2 regions of the Neobacillus sp. BP17 genome follow, and region 1 is predicted to be linked to the other one. Evidence: a T-box and tRNA genes for the amino acid it is inferred to sense, from the RefSeq annotation. Region 1 holds a T-box; the other holds one or more tRNA genes.
What was found. The T-box of region 1 lies ahead of proS (proline--tRNA ligase). A T-box ahead of a tRNA ligase gene usually reads a tRNA of that ligase, here a tRNA-Pro.

Region 1 (10,016 bases):
GTTTCCTATCAACAGGTGTATCAATGGATAAAGAAGTTTGAGAAGGAAGGACCGGACGGTCTAGAAGATAAGAGGGGGAAGCGTAAAACGGAATCAGAGTTAACCCCTGAAGAGAAAATACAGCGCGAAATGAAGCGGTTAGAGCAGGAAAATGAACGCCTTCGGGCGGAGAATGCATTCTTAAAAAAGTTGGAGGAACTCGAAAGGAGGCGGTTAAAGAGATAAGCCAGGTCCGTTTGGCCGATAAATATACAGCTATTCAAGAACTTCATGAGAAAGAGAAATTCTCCATTGTGCTATTATGTGAAATTGCGAGAATTCAACGCTCTTCTTATTATAAATGGCTTAATCGCACCCCTCCTGAGAATGAAAAGATGAATGAGGAAATCCTGGAGGAGATAAAACGTCTATATAAGAAAGTGGACGGTATATATGGATACCGCCGCATTACGATGAACCTAAATCGTACCTTACCAAAGTCCATTAATCATAAACGAGTGTATCGATTAATGAGAATAGCTGGAATACAATCCGTTATTAGACGCAAAAGGAAAAAGTATAAGCCAAGCACTCCACAACATGTAGCTGAGAACATCTTGAACAGAGAGTTCCACGCAGAGAAGCAAAATGAAAAATGGTTAACAGATGTAACTGAATTGAAGTATGGAGTCTCACAAAAAGCTTATTTAAGTGCGATTTTAGATTTGTACGATGGATCCATTGTCAGTTATGTATTAGGCAATTCAAATAATAATCCATTGGTATTTAAAACCCTCGATTTAGCTTTGGAAACTAACCCAGGAGCAAAACCTATCCTCCATAGTGATCGAGGATTTCAATACACTTCCCCTACTTTTAAAAGGAAAATTGATAAGGCAGAGCTGGTTCAGAGTATGTCGAGGGTCGGAAGGTGTATCGATAATGGACCAATGGAAGCTTTTTGGGGAACATTGAAAAGTGAAAAGTATTATCTGAACAAGTACAGCACCTTTGAAGAGCTGAAGAAAGACATTGAGGAGTACATAAAATTTTATAATTATGAACGATTACAAAAAAAACTAAACGGCCTAAGCCCCTTAGAATACAGGGCTCAAGCCGCTTAGTGTCATTTATTTATTTCCACTGTCTACTTGACGGGTGTCACTTCAGAAATTCGTGTGCTTTTTGTCCAGTCTATTCTACAATAATTGTCCCTTTAAACATTTGCATTCCACAGCTAAAGGTGTATGTGCCTGAATGATCAGGAGTAAAGGTTAGTTTTGTAGTACCCGTTTTTAAGTTGACATTGTTAATATTAAATTCAGGAATCATAAAGGTGGAGATACAATTCGTACTATCAAGCGGGTTGTTTATATCTAGTTCAACCGGAACACCTTTTTTGACACGAATGACATTTGGGGTATACCCCTGGGTGGTGACCTCCATCTTAACAAGCGGCTTGCTTTCCTTTGTTACATCCACTTCCGTTTTGGGAACTTCTTGACTTTCAGCGGCTTGGGCAGTTTCTGTTTGGTTTGATTTACTTTGACCCGGAATTTCTACCAAATCACTGCTATACATAAACAGAAATAACGATACCAGCACAATTCCTCCAGCGATAATCGCAAATGGCGAAAGTTCCTGTGTATCAAGGGATAATTTATTATTGGATTCAACGAAAATATACATAATCACGAATCCAATAATCAGGATATAGAATCCTAACAAGATTCCTAATAGAATTGTTGGATTAATAAATTGAATAAATGCACCAAGGATGGCGCCGATAATTCCGCCTATTAGACCAGAAATAGAGCCCATTAAGATAGCTAAAATCCCGATTGGGTGGCCTGCTAAGAAGCCAATGACAAATCCGATAATCATACTGACTCCGACTACTAGAAAAATCTCACCTGAAATGATGCCAATGATACTGCCGGTCAGTAAACCGGTAATCACTGCAATAACCATACTAATCATTGTTCCAGAGGTAGTAGCTAGTTTATTTTTATGGCGGTAGACAGAATAGATGGAATATCCGGTTCCAGTGGAAACTATAATTGCCGTAATGATCGTAAATATATTCATTTTTGGTCTCCTCTTACGTGTGATTGATTAACAACATAAGAGTATTATAAATGCAAATAAGCCGTTTAAATTTGTATATTCAGTGATTAATATGAACGTTTTATGAATATTGTTGAGGGAAGATAAGTCATGTGTAGTTTTTGGGAGATGTATTTATTCCTTTTTTTCTTTATCAAGGGTATTTTTATAAATCCGTTTCATTGCCTCATTTTGCATCCTGATATATTCTAGCAAAAATTCTTTCTCTTCTTCCTCTTGTCGGAGATCATCTTTTTCTTTATCCATGGAAACCACCACCCCATTTTTTATAATTACTAGCATTTTAACCGATTTATACACATGTTTAAAGTCAATGAGAAGGTAATTTGTTGACATCAGAAAAATATTCCATAAAAAAATTGACTTTTTTCATTTTGAAATATATAATTTTCAAAAATACTATTGAAACTATGACGGGGATTAGTAAAGTGAAATGGTCTTACCAAGAGAGGAAACCATTGGTGTGAGGTTTCTTAAGACGGTCATTTGAACCTGCCACCCGAGTTCTGTATCGAATTTAAAGATACATGCGGATCATGTCCGTTATCAAGGAAAGTGTATAGAGCAATTTTGCTTTATGAATTTAGGGTGGTACCGCCAGGCCTTGGTCCCTTTTTAGGATCAAGGTCTTTTTGTGCAGAAAAGCGGATACGCCCATATCTTTATTTTAAAAAAATAATGAGGTGTCAAACATGGCAAAAGAATTTGTAAAAGATGTTACGGCAATGGACGATGATTTCGCCCAGTGGTATACAGATGTCGTCACTAAGGCTGATTTAATTGATTATTCAAGTGTGCGTGGTTCAATGATTATCCGCCCGTATGGCTATGCTTTATGGGAAAATATAAAAAATGAGCTGGATCGGCGAATAAAGGAAACTGGGCATGAGAATGTTTATATGCCATTGTTCATTCCTGAAAGCTTGCTTCAAAAAGAAAAAGATCATGTCGAAGGTTTTGCACCTGAAGTGGCATGGGTTACACATGGCGGGTCTGAACCATTAGCAGAACGATTGGTTGTGCGACCAACATCTGAAGTTCTTTTCTGTGAGCATTATAGCAACATTATTCATTCTTACCGGGATCTCCCTAAGCTCTATAACCAATGGGCAAACGTTGTACGGTGGGAAAAAACAACTCGTCCGTTCCTGCGGACATTAGAGTTTTTATGGCAGGAAGGTCATACTGCCCATGCGACTGACGAAGATGCAATGGAAGAAACCATTAAAATGCTAAATGTATATGCCGCTGTCTGTGAAGAAATCCTTGCAATTCCGGTTGTAAAAGGACAAAAAACGGAAAAAGAAAAGTTTGCCGGTGCAAAAGCGACTTTTACCATTGAAAGCTTAATGCACGATGGAAAAGCATTACAGTCAGGTACTTCTCACCACTTTGGTACAGGATTTGCTGAGGCTTTTAACATACAGTATACGGACAAAGAAGGAAAGCTTCAGTACGTGCATCAAACGTCATGGGGCTTTACAACAAGAATTATCGGTGCATTAATCATGGTTCACGGCGACGACCGTGGTCTCGTAATTCCACCAAAAGCAGCGCCAACTCAAGTGATGATTGTGCCAATTGCGCAGCATAAAGAAGGCGTCCTTGATTTTGCTTATGATTTGAAAACGTCCCTTGGAAAAGTTGCTCGTGTCGATATTGATGCCAGCGATAAAAAACCAGGCTGGAAGTTCAATGAATATGAGATGAAGGGTATTCCAGTCCGTCTAGAAGTTGGACCTAAAGATATCGAAAACAAGCAAGTGGTTTTAGTAAGACGCGATACTTTAGAAAAAGTGTTCGTTCCACTAGATCAATTAGAAACAAAGCTTGTTGAGTTATTAGATGAAATCCAAACAAATCTTTATAATAAGGCTCTAAATCACCGAGAAGAAAGAACCTCAGTTGCTTTATCTCTAGGTGAATTAAAAGAGTCACTTGAAGCGAAACCTGGTTTCATTAAGGCGATGTGGTGCGGCGAATTAGCCTGCGAGGAAAAAATCAAAGAAGATACTGGAGCAACATCAAGATGTATTCCATTTGAGCAAGAACAAGTATCGGAAAAATGTGTCTGCTGTGGAAAAGATGCTGACAAGATGGTTTATTGGGCAAAAGCATACTAAAAACAGCAATTTTGGGGCTCTTCCTTGTATGGGAAGAGTCTTTTTTAGTACCATATCGAGGCGATATTTGGGTAATGAGCGAATTTTTGGAATCGATGAGCGAATTTCACAGTTAAATGAGCAAATTTTTTTCTGCTGTTAATCAGCGGCTTTTCCTATCAGCGAATTTAATGATTCTATCGGCGAATTCCACTATTCTATCAGCGAATCTTCTTAATTAATCAGCGAATTTTCCCATCCAATCAGCGAATCCATTCCAAGGTCATTTTTTTTGAAAAAGGAATTACAAAACCAGCAACGAATATTTTAAATCACAAGGAGGGCAAAATTATGAAACCAATACTATTAGATTTTTCAGAAGAGTTTTACACAGAGAGATTGCAAATACGCAAGCCTTTACCCGGAGATGGTAAAGCTGTTTACCAAGCCATGCAGGCGTCCTTAACCGAACTAAAAGACTGGATGCCTTGGGCCCATCTAGAGCAAACAGAGGACGATGTTGAAATTAATATTCGTGATGCACATGCCAAGTTTCTAACCCGTGAGGATTTGAGGTTACATATTTTTAATCGGGAAACAGGGGGATTCATAGGTTCATCAGGTTTGCACAGAATCAACTGGAGTATTCCGAAGTTTGAGATTGGCTACTGGATTGATTCTCGCTATAGCGGGAAAGGGTATATTACCGAAGCAACCGAGGCAATTACTAAATTTGCCTTTACCGAACTTAAAGCAAATCGGGTGGAAATCCGCTGCGACTCCCAAAATATCAAGAGCAGGGCCATTCCTGAACGACTAGGATTTAACTTAGAGGGGATTTTACAAAATGATGGACTTTCTGCTGATGGTAAAGGATTACGAGATACATGTATTTATGCAAAAACAACCAAAGATTAATAACAAAAGAGTACTGAATCACAGTACTCTTTTTTTAAAAAATTAGTCAAGGATATATCTCTTTAAATAAAATTTTGTAATGGCTAAATATTCACGTGAATAGGATTTTGGCACGGCGATCCATGGAGTTTCTGCTGGAAGTCCGTGCACCTCTAGTCCGTAGTCTCGAGCAATGGAGACGGCACGGTAGAGATGAAAATTATTTGTCACTACCAGACCAAGCCTTTCACCCTTAGGAATAAGCCTTTTAGAAAAGTTAATATTTTCATACGTATCAGTCGATTTATCCTCTAAAATAATCCGAGCATCGCTTATGCCCTGCTCGACCAGTTCTCTCCTAATCGATTCCGCTTCAGAGATATCTTCACTAGGTCCCTTTCCACCAGATGCGATGACAATTGTATTTTTATTTTTCTTTAAATAATCTGCTGCCGCATTAATTCTACTCGCAAATGCAAGGGAAGGGACGGTGCCTTTCACCCTTGCCCCGAGAACAATCAAATAGTCTGCATTTTTAGGAACGTCTTTATGACTATATTGACTAATTTTAAATTGTAAAAATCCGATATAAATCAAACCTAAAGTAACAAGAACACCTAACAATACAAACACTCTTTTCTTATTTTTCATCATTTCAAACCCATTTCATGTTATTTTTAAACTTCTTATATAAATAATAGATTAAAGTGGAGGAAAACTCTAACATATTTTTGAAATAGAGTATAATATTAGAAGAATTAATTGCATTTAGTGCCTACACATTTAATAATGGGAGGGGAACGACTTGAGTCCAATTGTTCCCGTAATCATCTCTTTTTCGATGTAACGGGCACAAATAACTTCTAACGTTACAACATGTTGAATCTCTTGCAACCGAATAATAGAAAAAAGGACTGAATTCATCAGTCCTTTTTTCTATTATTCGCAAACCCACGAAAGTCCTAGAGTTCCAACCCCCGTATGCACTCCGGCATCAGTAATTAGCATCATTATTTCCGTTTCAATTTCCGGAAAAGTTTCGTTGACTAATTTCTCTAACGCAGTTGCCCGTTCGATATCGTTAGCATGGACAATAGCTGCTTTCCTAACAGTTTTTGTTTCCAAATCGGTTTTTAAATTATTTATTAACCATGCAATGGATTTTTTTTCTGTTCTAACTTTATCTTTTATTTTAGCGCCTCCATCTTCAATTGCTAATATAGGCTTGATATTAAATAGGGAGGCTAGGATGGCTTGGCCTCCGGATACTCTGCCGCTTTTTTTGAGTTGGTCCAAATTTGATGGGACTAAATATAAACGAGTGTGCTCGCGTAATCCATTAAGTTTGGCCTCCACTTCACTGATTTCATAGCCTTGTTCTACTAGTTCAATCCCTTTTTTTATTAAAAATGAGAGTGGGTAGGAGCCAGTCATGGAATCGATAGGTACCAATTTAAAATCAGCCATTTCCGCTGCCATCACAGAGGTTTGAAATGTTCCGGATAGTAAGCTGGAGGCATGGATAGCGATTCCAAAATCATAGTTTTCCTTTAACTTTGTATAAAGTTCCACAAAATCACCAAGTCCTGGCTGGGAGGTTTGGAATTTCGAGTCTTCCTTTTTCATTCGCTCGTAAAACTCTTTTTGAGTGATATCTATTGTTTCCTTGTAGGACTCTTGGTTAATGACAATATTTAGTGGAACCACATGAATATTATTTTGCTCAATAAATTCTTTGCTGAGAGAAGCCGTGGTGTCAGTGATCCACGCAATTTTTGCTTTGTTCATCTTAATCCTCTTCCTCGGGTAAATATCCCTAACTTAAGTATCTAAACCGCAAAAGTGCGGCCGAAAATTTGTGTATTTTTGATATATTATGATAACTAGAATCAACATTACAAGAATGCATATTTTACGACAAGTTATATTTGTCATATTCAAAAGTGAACATTTTGTGACTAATGTACCTAGTTCGAATTATTCAAAAATAGCGATGTGTGATTTGAATCACTTAATACGCGTATGAAATTTCATATAATCACTATGAGAATAGTAATTACAAAATTACATAGGGAGTGTTATTCATGTTAGATCAAAAAACAATTGGAATTATTAAATCTACTGTACCTGTATTAGAAAAACATGGTGAAGCCATTACCACTCGGTTTTACCAATTGATGTTTGCTAACCATCCTGAATTATTAAATATCTTTAATCATGCCAATCAAAAACAAGGTAGACAACAAAAGGCATTGGCTGGAACGGTCTATGCCGCTGCCATGTATATTGATAATCTGGAGGTAATTCTTCCGGTTGTAAAACAAATAGCGGAAAAGCATAGAAGTCTTGGAATTTTGCCAGAGCATTATCCAATTGTTGGGAAACATCTTTTACTAGCCATTAAGGATGTACTAGGTGATGCAGCAACAGATGAAATTATTGATGCATGGGCAGCAGCATATAATGTCATTGCCGATGTTTTTATCAGTGTTGAGGCAGAATTATATGATGAAACAGTAAATAAACAAGGAGGCTGGAGTGGATTCCGCAATTTCATTGTTGATCGAAAAGTAGTGGAAAGTGAAGTGATTACCTCGTTTTACTTAACACCTGAAGATCATAAGGCAATTGCAGATTTTACCCCTGGACAATATATTAGTATCAAATTAGAAATAGCTGGTGAAAACTTTACTCATATTCGTCAATACAGCCTATCAGATGCTCCGGGTAAGGGTTATTACCGAATCAGCGTGAAACGTGAGGCGGGAACTGAAAATCCAGATGGTATGGTGTCCAACTATTTACATGATGGTGTGAATCAAGGTGATATTTTAAAAGTTAGTGCTCCAGCAGGCGACTTTGTTTTAAATACTGAAAAAAATACTCCTGTCGTGTTACTTAGTGGGGGGGTTGGTTTAACACCAATGATGAGTATGTTAAAGACAGTTGTAGAGGTTCAGCCAGAACGGAACGTCACTTTTGTTCATGCCGCTGCCAATGGAAATGTCCATGCTTTAAGAGCTGAAGTAGAGGAATTATCGAAATTAGACAATGTCAATTCATATTTCTTCTATGATTCACCAACAGAAGAAGACCGCAAAAATAATCGATTTGATGTGGAAGGATATGTAACTCGCGATTGGCTGCAAGAAAAAGTCAATTCAAAGGATGCGGATTTTTATTTCTGTGGACCGGTACCATTTATGAAAGCAATTAATCGATCATTAAAGGAAATTGGTGTAACTGAAGATCGAATTCACTTTGAATTCTTTGGACCAATGGGGAATCTAGAAGAATAGTAAAAAAAGCCGATTTCTGCTGGAAATCGGCTTTTTTAATGCTTTTGCAAATACTATTTTTAAAATACCAATAAATTGATGGAAAGCGATACTATATTAGAGAAGAATGGATAAAATACCAATATTGATTAATGAAAATTAATTGATATAAATCCAAAAAGAGAAAGGAGCTTTCATCATTGCAATATTTAACCACAATTATGAACGAGTATGGATACCTTGTTCTTTTTCTTTCGATTGCGCTAGGAATATTGGCGCTTCCAATCCCGATGGAAGCAGTGCTGGCATATGCAGGTTTTCTATCCTTTCTTGAACAACTCAATTGGTTCGGTAGTATTCTCTCCTCAGCATTAGGATGTACCTTAGGTATGCTGCTCTCCTATTGGGTGGGATTTAAGCTCGGTATGCAATTTTTTGAAAAGCATGGCAAGCGGATTCATATAGAGTCAGAGCGATTAGAGGCCATTTCAAATTGGATAAGAAAATATGGAAATAAACTGTTACTCATATCATTGTTCATCCCCGTATTTAGACATTTCATCGGTTATTTTTCAGGGATCACTCGTGTTCCAATTAAGGTTTATACTTTATATACGGGAATTGGATCGACCCTTTGGGTTTCGAGTTTTATTTTTATTGGAAAAAGCCTTGGACCACAATGGGATATATTTTTTGAAGCCATTAAGAGATACGTGTTTCTAACAATTATCGTCCTTTTTATTCTAATTGGCGTCATATATTTGTTTAAGAAAATTAGGAATGTTGTTATGGAAATGGGATCCAAATAAATGAACAAAACAAAGGAATTCTCTTTGAGGTTCCTTTATTTTTATTGTGTAAGTAATGATTAATGTTAATGATCATCGCCACCATGGAATTTTTCAGTAATTACAAGTATTGAAAGTTTGATTCATATCGCAACTATGATTAAATGAAAGATAGAAATGGCCAGAAAGGATGTTATTTGCATGAATAAGAATGTCATTCGTTCGATTACAGGCATAGCTGTGTTGTTTTGCCTCCTCTGGCTGGTCGGGCTTGGCTGGGCAGTAGGCGAGTATTATGCGGGAAAACCGGAGAAGGTTCCGGAAGTAAAGAGTGTTTCCAAGGAAGAAAATAAAAAAGAATTAAACATCGTGGCCCTAGGTGACTCCTTAACTCGAGGAACGGGAGATGAGACTGGAAAGGGGTATGTCGGTGTTTTGGCAGATGAAATCAAGGAAAAAACAAAACGTCCAGTTCAACTTACCAATCTCGGCATTAATGGACAAAGGTCTGATTCACTAAGGAAACAAGTCCAGGAAACCGAAGTAGGCCGCCAAATCGGGAAAGCTGATATGGTGCTGGTCACGATTGGCGGGAACGACTTGTTCCGAGGGGGCCAAGCATTAATGGACTTTGAAACAGAAGATATTGCTTCCATTGAAAAGAAGTACTTGGACAATTTAAAATTTGTTTTAAAACAAATACGCAAAAACAATCCAAATGCGAATGTGTTTTTCATTGGATTGTATAATCCGTTTATTGATTTAGATCAAGGAAAAGAAATGTCAAAGGTGGTACGCCATTGGAATTATGACAGTGCTGAAGTTAGTGGTTCTTTTCCGAAAAT
Region 2 (10,016 bases), 2.2 Mb from region 1:
GGAAAATCCTATCTCTAGGAGTGTCAGAGGATGTCAAGACCTGGTAAGGTTCTTCGCGTTGCTTCGAATTAAACCACATGCTCCACCGCTTGTGCGGGCCCCCGTCAATTCCTTTGAGTTTCAGCCTTGCGGCCGTACTCCCCAGGCGGAGTGCTTAATGCGTTAGCTGCAGCACTAAAGGGCGGAAACCCTCTAACACTTAGCACTCATCGTTTACGGCGTGGACTACCAGGGTATCTAATCCTGTTTGCTCCCCACGCTTTCGCGCCTCAGCGTCAGTTACAGACCAGAAAGCCGCCTTCGCCACTGGTGTTCCTCCACATCTCTACGCATTTCACCGCTACACGTGGAATTCCGCTTTCCTCTTCTGCACTCAAGTCCCCCAGTTTCCAATGACCCTCCACGGTTGAGCCGTGGGCTTTCACATCAGACTTAAAGGACCGCCTGCGCGCGCTTTACGCCCAATAATTCCGGACAACGCTTGCCACCTACGTATTACCGCGGCTGCTGGCACGTAGTTAGCCGTGGCTTTCTGGTTAGGTACCGTCAAGGTACCGGCAGTTACTCCGGTACTTGTTCTTCCCTAACAACAGAGCTTTACGACCCGAAGGCCTTCATCGCTCACGCGGCGTTGCTCCATCAGACTTTCGTCCATTGTGGAAGATTCCCTACTGCTGCCTCCCGTAGGAGTCTGGGCCGTGTCTCAGTCCCAGTGTGGCCGATCACCCTCTCAGGTCGGCTACGCATCGTCGCCTTGGTGAGCCGTTACCTCACCAACTAGCTAATGCGCCGCGGGCCCATCTGTAAGTGTCAGCCGAAACCGACTTTCAGCTTTTCCTCATGAGAGGAAAAGGATTATCCGGTATTAGCACCGGTTTCCCGGTGTTATCCCAGTCTTACAGGCAGGTTGCCCACGTGTTACTCACCCGTCCGCCGCTAGACCCCGAAGAGTCTCGCTCGACTTGCATGTATTAGGCACGCCGCCAGCGTTCGTCCTGAGCCAGGATCAAACTCTCCAAGAAAGTTGATTAGCTCATTTGTTACGTTGGCTTAGCTTCATTTCTGAAACTAAAATTTATTGTTTGTTTCACGTCTTGTTTGTTTAGTTTTCAAAGAACAATGTCTTTGTCGCTTGTGCGACTTTTCTATATTAACAGAGCTTTGATGCTGTGTCAATATCATAATTAAATATTTTTTGGTGGAGTCTAGGGGGATCGAACCCCTGACCTCCTGCGTGCAAAGCAGGCGCTCTCCCAGCTGAGCTAAGACCCCATATAATATTAGGAATGGTCGGGAAGACAGGATTCGAACCTGCGACCCCTTGGTCCCAAACCAAGTGCTCTACCAAGCTGAGCTACTTCCCGTTAAGTGCGCCCTGAGAGATTCGAACTCCCGACCTTTTGATTCGTAGTCAAACACTCTATCCAGCTGAGCTAAGGGCGCATATGAATTTAATTAATCTTAAAGTGGTGCCGAGGACCGGAATCGAACCGGTACGGTAGTCACCTACCGCAGGATTTTAAGTCCTGTGCGTCTGCCAGTTCCGCCACCCCGGCAAAAATAGAGAGCGGAAGACGGGATTCGAACCCGCGACCCCCACCTTGGCAAGGTGGTGTTCTACCACTGAACTACTTCCGCATATCATGGTAAGTTATTTTGCTATTGCAAACAACTTTGTTTATTTTACTTCGTAAAAAAACTTGGTGCGGGTGAAGGGAGTCGAACCCCCACGCCTTGCGGCGCCAGATCCTAAGTCTGGTGCGTCTGCCAATTCCGCCACACCCGCATTATTGAAAGTTATTTTGCTTTTCGCAAAAAACTCTGGTGAGCCATGAAGGACTCGAACCTTCGACCCTCTGATTAAAAGTCAGATGCTCTACCAACTGAGCTAATGGCTCGTACTAAAGGTGCCGGCGAGAGGACTTGAACCCCCAACCTACTGATTACAAGTCAGTTGCTCTACCAATTGAGCTACCCCGGCGTAATGTTTGAAAGATAAATATGGTGGAGGATGACGGGATCGAACCGCCGACCCTCTGCTTGTAAGGCAGATGCTCTCCCAGCTGAGCTAATCCTCCATATATTCAGCCTGGCAACGTCCTACTCTCACAGGGACGCGTGTCCCAACTACCATCGGCGCTGAGAAGCTTAACTTCCGTGTTCGGTATGGGAACGGGTGTGACCTTCTCGCCATTGCTGCCAGACTATTTTGTTTGAGGCTTCATTCCCTCAAAACTAGATAATGCTGAAGAAGTTTGTAAACTTGAGTTCACCTTAAAATATGGTTAAGTCCTCGAACGATTAGTATCAGTCAGCTCCACGTGTTACCACGCTTCCACCTCTGACCTATCAACCTGATCATCTTTCAGGGTTCTTACTAGCTTGCGCTATGGGAAATCTCATCTTGAGGGGGGCTTCATGCTTAGATGCTTTCAGCACTTATCCCGTCCGCACATAGCTACCCAGCGATGCTCTTGGCAGAACAACTGGTACACCAGCGGTGCGTCCATCCCGGTCCTCTCGTACTAAGGACAGCTCCTCTCAAATTTCCTGCGCCCACGACGGATAGGGACCGAACTGTCTCACGACGTTCTGAACCCAGCTCGCGTACCGCTTTAATGGGCGAACAGCCCAACCCTTGGGACCGACTACAGCCCCAGGATGCGATGAGCCGACATCGAGGTGCCAAACCTCCCCGTCGATGTGGACTCTTGGGGGAGATAAGCCTGTTATCCCCGGGGTAGCTTTTATCCGTTGAGCGATGGCCCTTCCATGCGGAACCACCGGATCACTAAGCCCGACTTTCGTCCCTGCTCGACTTGTAGGTCTCGCAGTCAAGCTCCCTTGTGCCTTTACACTCTGCGAATGATTTCCAACCATTCTGAGGGAACCTTTGGGCGCCTCCGTTACTTTTTAGGAGGCGACCGCCCCAGTCAAACTGCCCACCTGACACTGTCTCCCACCCCGATCAGGGGTGCGGGTTAGAATTTCAATACAGCCAGGGTAGTATCCCACCGACGCCTCCACCGAAGCTAGCGCTCCGGCTTCTCAGGCTCCTACCTATCCTGTACAAGCTGTACCAAAATTCAATATCAGGCTACAGTAAAGCTCCACGGGGTCTTTCCGTCCTGTCGCGGGTAACCTGCATCTTCACAGGTACTATAATTTCACCGAGTCTCTCGTTGAGACAGTGCCCAGATCGTTACGCCTTTCGTGCGGGTCGGAACTTACCCGACAAGGAATTTCGCTACCTTAGGACCGTTATAGTTACGGCCGCCGTTTACTGGGGCTTCGATTCAGAGCTTCGCTTGCGCTAACCCCTCCTCTTAACCTTCCAGCACCGGGCAGGCGTCAGCCCCTATACTTCGCCTTGCGGCTTCGCAGAGACCTGTGTTTTTGCTAAACAGTCGCCTGGGCCTATTCACTGCGGCTCTTCGAGGCTATTCACCTCAAAAAGCACCCCTTCTCCCGAAGTTACGGGGTCATTTTGCCGAGTTCCTTAACGAGAGTTCTCTCGCTCACCTTAGGATTCTCTCCTCGCCTACCTGTGTCGGTTTGCGGTACGGGCACCTTTTATCTCGCTAGAGGCTTTTCTTGGCAGTGTGGAATCAGGAACTTCGGTACTAAATTTCCCTCGCTATCACAGCTCAGCCTTATGTGAGAGGCGGATTTGCCTACCTCTCAGCCTAACTGCTTAGACGCGCATATCCAACAGCGCGCTTACCCTATCCTCCTGCGTCCCCCCATTGCTCAAACGATAAAGAGGTGGTACAGGAATATCAACCTGTTATCCATCGCCTACGCCTTTCGGCCTCGGCTTAGGTCCCGACTAACCCTGAGCGGACGAGCCTTCCTCAGGAAACCTTAGGCATTCGGTGGATGAGATTCTCACTCATCTTTCGCTACTCATACCGGCATTCTCACTTCTAAGCGCTCCACCAGTCCTTACGGTCTAGCTTCAACGCCCTTAGAACGCTCTCCTACCACTGACATCGTAGATGTCAATCCACAGCTTCGGTGATACGTTTAGCCCCGGTACATTTTCGGCGCAGAGTCACTCGACCAGTGAGCTATTACGCACTCTTTAAATGGTGGCTGCTTCTAAGCCAACATCCTGGTTGTCTAAGCAACTCCACATCCTTTTCCACTTAACGTATACTTTGGGACCTTAGCTGGTGGTCTGGGCTGTTTCCCTTTTGACTACGGATCTTATCACTCGCAGTCTGACTCCCACGGATAAGTCTTTGGCATTCGGAGTTTGTCTGAATTCGGTAACCCGATGAGGGCCCCTAGTCCAAACAGTGCTCTACCTCCAAGACTCTTACTACGTGAGGCTAGCCCTAAAGCTATTTCGGAGAGAACCAGCTATCTCCAAGTTCGATTGGAATTTCTCCGCTACCCACACCTCATCCCCGCACTTTTCAACGTGCGTGGGTTCGGGCCTCCATCCAGTGTTACCTGGACTTCACCCTGGACATGGGTAGATCACCTGGTTTCGGGTCTACGACCACATACTCATACGCCCTATTCAGACTCGCTTTCGCTGCGGCTCCGTCTCTTCAACTTAACCTTGCATGGGATCGTAACTCGCCGGTTCATTCTACAAAAGGCACGCCATCACCCATGAACGGGCTCTGACTACTTGTAGGCACACGGTTTCAGGAACTATTTCACTCCCCTTCCGGGGTGCTTTTCACCTTTCCCTCACGGTACTGGTTCACTATCGGTCACTAGGGAGTATTTAGCCTTGGGAGATGGTCCTCCCTGCTTCCGACCGGATTTCACGTGTCCGGCCGTACTCAGGATCCACTCAGGAGGGAACGAAGTTTCGACTACAGGGTTTTTACCTTCTCTGACGGACCTTTCCAGGTCGCTTCATCTACCCCGTTCCTTTGTAACTCCATGTTGAGTGTCCTACAACCCCAAGAGGCAAGCCTCTTGGTTTGGGCTATGTCCCGTTTCGCTCGCCGCTACTCAGGGAATCGCGTTTGCTTTCTCTTCCTCCGGGTACTTAGATGTTTCAGTTCCCCGGGTATGCCTTCCATACCCTATGTATTCAGGTAAAGATACTGTTCCATTACGAACAGTGGGTTCCCCCATTCGGAAATCTCCGGATCAAAGCTTACTTACAGCTCCCCGAAGCATATCGGTGTTAGTCCCGTCCTTCATCGGCTCCTAGTGCCAAGGCATTCACCGTGCGCCCTTTCTAACTTAACCTAAAAGGTTATTCTCTTAACTTCATAAGAGAGAAAACTAAAATGGCGATTACTCGATGTTTACTTTGCTTCTTCATTACGATTATCTAGTTTTCAAAGAACGATTAAAAAAAGCTTTGAGAGAATTGCTCCCTCAAAACTAAACAAACAAAGATCGTGTACAAACTGTTTTGTCTGGCTCACAAGTCCAGCTTTATCCTTAGAAAGGAGGTGATCCAGCCGCACCTTCCGATACGGCTACCTTGTTACGACTTCACCCCAATCATCTGTCCCACCTTAGGCGGCTGGCTCCTTACGGTTACCCCACCGACTTCGGGTGTTACAAACTCTCGTGGTGTGACGGGCGGTGTGTACAAGGCCCGGGAACGTATTCACCGCGGCATGCTGATCCGCGATTACTAGCGATTCCGGCTTCATGCAGGCGAGTTGCAGCCTGCAATCCGAACTGAGAATGGTTTTATGGGATTGGCTAAACCTCGCGGTCTTGCAGCCCTTTGTACCATCCATTGTAGCACGTGTGTAGCCCAGGTCATAAGGGGCATGATGATTTGACGTCATCCCCACCTTCCTCCGGTTTGTCACCGGCAGTCACCTTAGAGTGCCCAACTGAATGCTGGCAACTAAGATCAAGGGTTGCGCTCGTTGCGGGACTTAACCCAACATCTCACGACACGAGCTGACGACAACCATGCACCACCTGTCACTCTGTCCCCCGAAGGGGAAAATCCTATCTCTAGGAGTGTCAGAGGATGTCAAGACCTGGTAAGGTTCTTCGCGTTGCTTCGAATTAAACCACATGCTCCACCGCTTGTGCGGGCCCCCGTCAATTCCTTTGAGTTTCAGCCTTGCGGCCGTACTCCCCAGGCGGAGTGCTTAATGCGTTAGCTGCAGCACTAAAGGGCGGAAACCCTCTAACACTTAGCACTCATCGTTTACGGCGTGGACTACCAGGGTATCTAATCCTGTTTGCTCCCCACGCTTTCGCGCCTCAGCGTCAGTTACAGACCAGAAAGCCGCCTTCGCCACTGGTGTTCCTCCACATCTCTACGCATTTCACCGCTACACGTGGAATTCCGCTTTCCTCTTCTGCACTCAAGTCCCCCAGTTTCCAATGACCCTCCACGGTTGAGCCGTGGGCTTTCACATCAGACTTAAAGGACCGCCTGCGCGCGCTTTACGCCCAATAATTCCGGACAACGCTTGCCACCTACGTATTACCGCGGCTGCTGGCACGTAGTTAGCCGTGGCTTTCTGGTTAGGTACCGTCAAGGTACCGGCAGTTACTCCGGTACTTGTTCTTCCCTAACAACAGAGCTTTACGACCCGAAGGCCTTCATCGCTCACGCGGCGTTGCTCCATCAGACTTTCGTCCATTGTGGAAGATTCCCTACTGCTGCCTCCCGTAGGAGTCTGGGCCGTGTCTCAGTCCCAGTGTGGCCGATCACCCTCTCAGGTCGGCTACGCATCGTCGCCTTGGTGAGCCGTTACCTCACCAACTAGCTAATGCGCCGCGGGCCCATCTGTAAGTGTCAGCCGAAACCGACTTTCAGCTTTTCCTCATGAGAGGAAAAGGATTATCCGGTATTAGCACCGGTTTCCCGGTGTTATCCCAGTCTTACAGGCAGGTTGCCCACGTGTTACTCACCCGTCCGCCGCTAGACTCCGAAGAGTCTCGCTCGACTTGCATGTATTAGGCACGCCGCCAGCGTTCGTCCTGAGCCAGGATCAAACTCTCCAAGAAAGTTGATTAGCTCATTTGTTACGTTGGCTTAGCTTCTTAAAAGAAGCTAAAATAAATTGTTTGTTTGCACGATTTTGTTTGTTTAGTTTTCAAGGATCAATTACCCAATCGCCTTAAGGCGACTTTATAATCTTATCAAGTTATTCACTGAAAGTCAACAACTTTTTTAATTTATTTTTCTCACTGCGTCTGTCTCGCAGCAACAGATATTAATATACCACCATTCGAGAACAGGTGCAATAGTATTTTACGATTTTCCCTTAAAAATATCCAAAGTAATAATATTCTTACTCTTCCTCGTTATAAATATAAAAAAAGTGCCAGTAACATGGCACTTTTTTACGTATTATTTATGACGCATAAGCGGGAATAATAGTACGTCACGGATGGATGGAGAATTAGTAAGCAGCATAACTAAACGGTCAATTCCAATTCCTAATCCTCCCGTTGGCGGCATACCATATTCTAACGCTTCAACGAAGTCGTCGTCCATCATGTGAGCTTCGTCGTTTCCTTGTTCACGTTCTTTTAATTGCGCTTCAAACCGTTCTCTTTGATCAATCGGATCATTCAGCTCTGTAAATGCATTCGCATGTTCACGAGCAACAATGAACAATTCAAAACGGTCTGTGAAGCGTGGGTCCTCATCATTTTTCTTCGCAAGTGGTGAGATTTCGACAGGATGTCCGTAAATAAAAGTAGGCTGGATTAATTTCTCCTCTACCTTTTGTTCGAAGAATTCATTAACAATATGGCCATAAAGCATGTTGTTATTAATTTCAACCCCGTGTTCTTTCGCAAGGTCACGAGCTTCTTCTACACTCATCTCTTTCCAAAAGTCTGCACCAGTGTATTCTTTGATGGCATCTACCATGTGAAGTCTTTTCCACTCAGGTTTAAGGTCTACCTCATAATCGCCATATTGAACCGTAGTTGAGCCAACTACTTCTTGGGCAATATGAGCAATTAGATTCTCTGTCAGACTCATGATATCACGGTAATCCGCATAAGCCTCATAGAGTTCAATCATTGTAAATTCAGGATTGTGACGAGTCGAGACACCTTCGTTCCGGAAAACACGGCCAATTTCATATACCTTTTCCAAACCGCCCACAATCAATCGTTTTAAGTGCAGTTCAATCGCAATCCTCATAAATAATGGCATATCCAAAGCATTGTGATGTGTTATGAATGGACGTGCAGATGCACCGCCAGCAATGGAATGCATCATTGGTGTTTCAACTTCTAAATAGCCGTGGTCATCTAAATACCGACGCATTGATTGAATAATACGGCTTCTTGAAATAAATGTAGCCTTACTTTCTTGACTCATAATTAAGTCTAAATACCGTTGACGGTAGCGCTGTTCAACATCCTTAAGTCCATGAAATTTATCAGGAAGCGGGCGTAACGCCTTTGTTAAAAACACAAAGTTTTCCACTTTAACTGATAATTCGCCTACTTTTGTTTTAAATAGTGTTCCGGATACACCAATTATGTCTCCTAGGTCTGAAGAATCGAATAGTTTATAATTCTCCTCACCGACTGCATCTTGACGAACATAGACTTGAATTTGACCTGTTAAATCTTGAAGGTGCGCAAAGCCTGCTTTTCCTTTTCCACGCTTCGTCATAATCCGACCTGCTAAAGAAACGGAAACATTTTTGGCTTCGATCTCTTCTTTTTCTAATTCTGCATATTGCTCAACTAATTCCTTTGTGTTGTGTGAGCGGTCAAAACGTTTCCCGAATGGATCAAGACCATTTTCACGCATGGTATTCATTTTTTCACGTCTGACCATTAATTGGTCATTCAAATCTTCCTGACTCATAAAATCAACTCCAATAATCTTTTATTATGTAAAATGCTATTAATAAGGCGATCCCATTTTTCTACATACTTTATTATTTTACACAAACTTATACTTTCAGACATCAAAAAAGATGTTATTAAAATAAAAACTGCCAGTTTTTTCACTGGCAGCATCCAATTTAGTATAGAAAGACACTTTAAGTGACAGGTTTATCCTACAATTAACTGACTTTGTTCTTTTGCTTCGACTTCTGTGACCAATTCGTTTAGTAGTGTTACTAATTGATTCCTAGTATCACATTCATTGATCGCATTACGAACCGTGGCGTTACCGGGCACCCCTTTTAAATACCAAGCAGCATGCTTACGCATTTCACGAACAGCAACATATTCACTTTTAAGCGCGATTAAGCGGTCTAGATGAAGGATGCATACATCAATCTTTTCTCTAACAGATGGTTGAGGCATCAAGATACCAGTTTCTAAATACTGAACCGTACGGTAGATCATCCAAGGATCACCTAAAGCCGCTCTTCCGATCATTACCCCGTCTGCACCAGTTTCTTCAAGCATACGTTTGGCATCTTCCGGTGTATGAACATCACCATTACCAATCAACGGAATATTTAGGTTTCGCTTAACTTCACGAATGATGTCCCAGTTAGCACTGCCCTCATACATCTGAACACGTGTTCGTCCATGCAGGGATACCGCCTTCCCTCCAGCACGTTCAACAGCTTGGGCATTTTTCACAGCAAAAATATGCTCATCATCCCAGCCCATCCTCATTTTTACAGTTACAGGTTTTTCAACCTCTGCGACCACAGCTGAAACCATCTCGTAAATTTTATTAGGGTCAAGCAGCCACTTTGCCCCGGCATCACATTTGGTGATTTTAGGAACAGGGCAACCCATATTAATATCAATAATGTCTGCATTAGTATTCTGATCAACGAATTTAGCTGCTTCGACAAGCGTTTTTTTCTCTCCGCCAAAGATTTGCAAGCTTAATGGCTTTTCACGCTCATCGATATAAAGCATATTCATTGTTTTTTCATTTTTATGAATGATGCCTTTATCACTCACCATCTCTGCGCAAACTAATCCAGCGCCAAACTCCTTTACCGTTAAACGGAATGCCGAGTTACATACCCCAGCCATCGGAGCAAGGACAACTGGATTCTTCAATTCTATATCGCCAATTTTCAACATGAAACTACCTCCCCTCCTTCTTTCAATTATTCTTA

Region 2: it has a tRNA-Pro gene. The T-box ahead of proS (proline--tRNA ligase) is inferred to sense a tRNA for this amino acid. The anticodon was not compared.

What each region holds. Positions count from the first base shown of each region.
Region 1 is NZ_CM184198.1:2,275,325-2,285,340, forward strand. Features, by position in the region: one part of gene AC4QJR_RS10880 (IS3 family transposase) at 1-193, shown strand, start outside; one part of gene AC4QJR_RS10880 (IS3 family transposase) at 193-1,103, shown strand; gene AC4QJR_RS10885 (cupredoxin domain-containing protein) at 1,174-2,067, opposite strand; gene AC4QJR_RS10890 (hypothetical protein) at 2,221-2,352, opposite strand; T-box leader at 2,508-2,722, shown strand; gene proS (proline--tRNA ligase) at 2,790-4,229, shown strand; gene AC4QJR_RS10900 (GNAT family N-acetyltransferase) at 4,560-5,126, shown strand; gene AC4QJR_RS10905 (YdcF family protein) at 5,169-5,759, opposite strand; gene AC4QJR_RS10910 (DegV family protein) at 6,045-6,893, opposite strand; gene hmpA (NO-inducible flavohemoprotein) at 7,190-8,404, shown strand; gene AC4QJR_RS10920 (DedA family protein) at 8,584-9,192, shown strand; gene AC4QJR_RS10925 (SGNH/GDSL hydrolase family protein) at 9,373-10,016, shown strand, end outside.
Region 2 is NZ_CM184198.1:82,320-92,335, reverse strand. Features, by position in the region: rRNA gene AC4QJR_RS00490 (16S ribosomal RNA) at 1-1,022, opposite strand, end outside; tRNA gene AC4QJR_RS00485 (tRNA-Ala) at 1,197-1,272, opposite strand; tRNA gene AC4QJR_RS00480 (tRNA-Pro) at 1,288-1,364, opposite strand; tRNA gene AC4QJR_RS00475 (tRNA-Arg) at 1,370-1,443, opposite strand; tRNA gene AC4QJR_RS00470 (tRNA-Leu) at 1,468-1,556, opposite strand; tRNA gene AC4QJR_RS00465 (tRNA-Gly) at 1,567-1,638, opposite strand; tRNA gene AC4QJR_RS00460 (tRNA-Leu) at 1,702-1,786, opposite strand; tRNA gene AC4QJR_RS00455 (tRNA-Lys) at 1,823-1,898, opposite strand; tRNA gene AC4QJR_RS00450 (tRNA-Thr) at 1,909-1,981, opposite strand; tRNA gene AC4QJR_RS00445 (tRNA-Val) at 2,003-2,078, opposite strand; rRNA gene rrf (5S ribosomal RNA) at 2,088-2,204, opposite strand; rRNA gene AC4QJR_RS00435 (23S ribosomal RNA) at 2,282-5,217, opposite strand; rRNA gene AC4QJR_RS00430 (16S ribosomal RNA) at 5,420-6,957, opposite strand; gene lysS (lysine--tRNA ligase) at 7,304-8,788, opposite strand; gene dusB (tRNA dihydrouridine synthase DusB) at 8,980-9,981, opposite strand.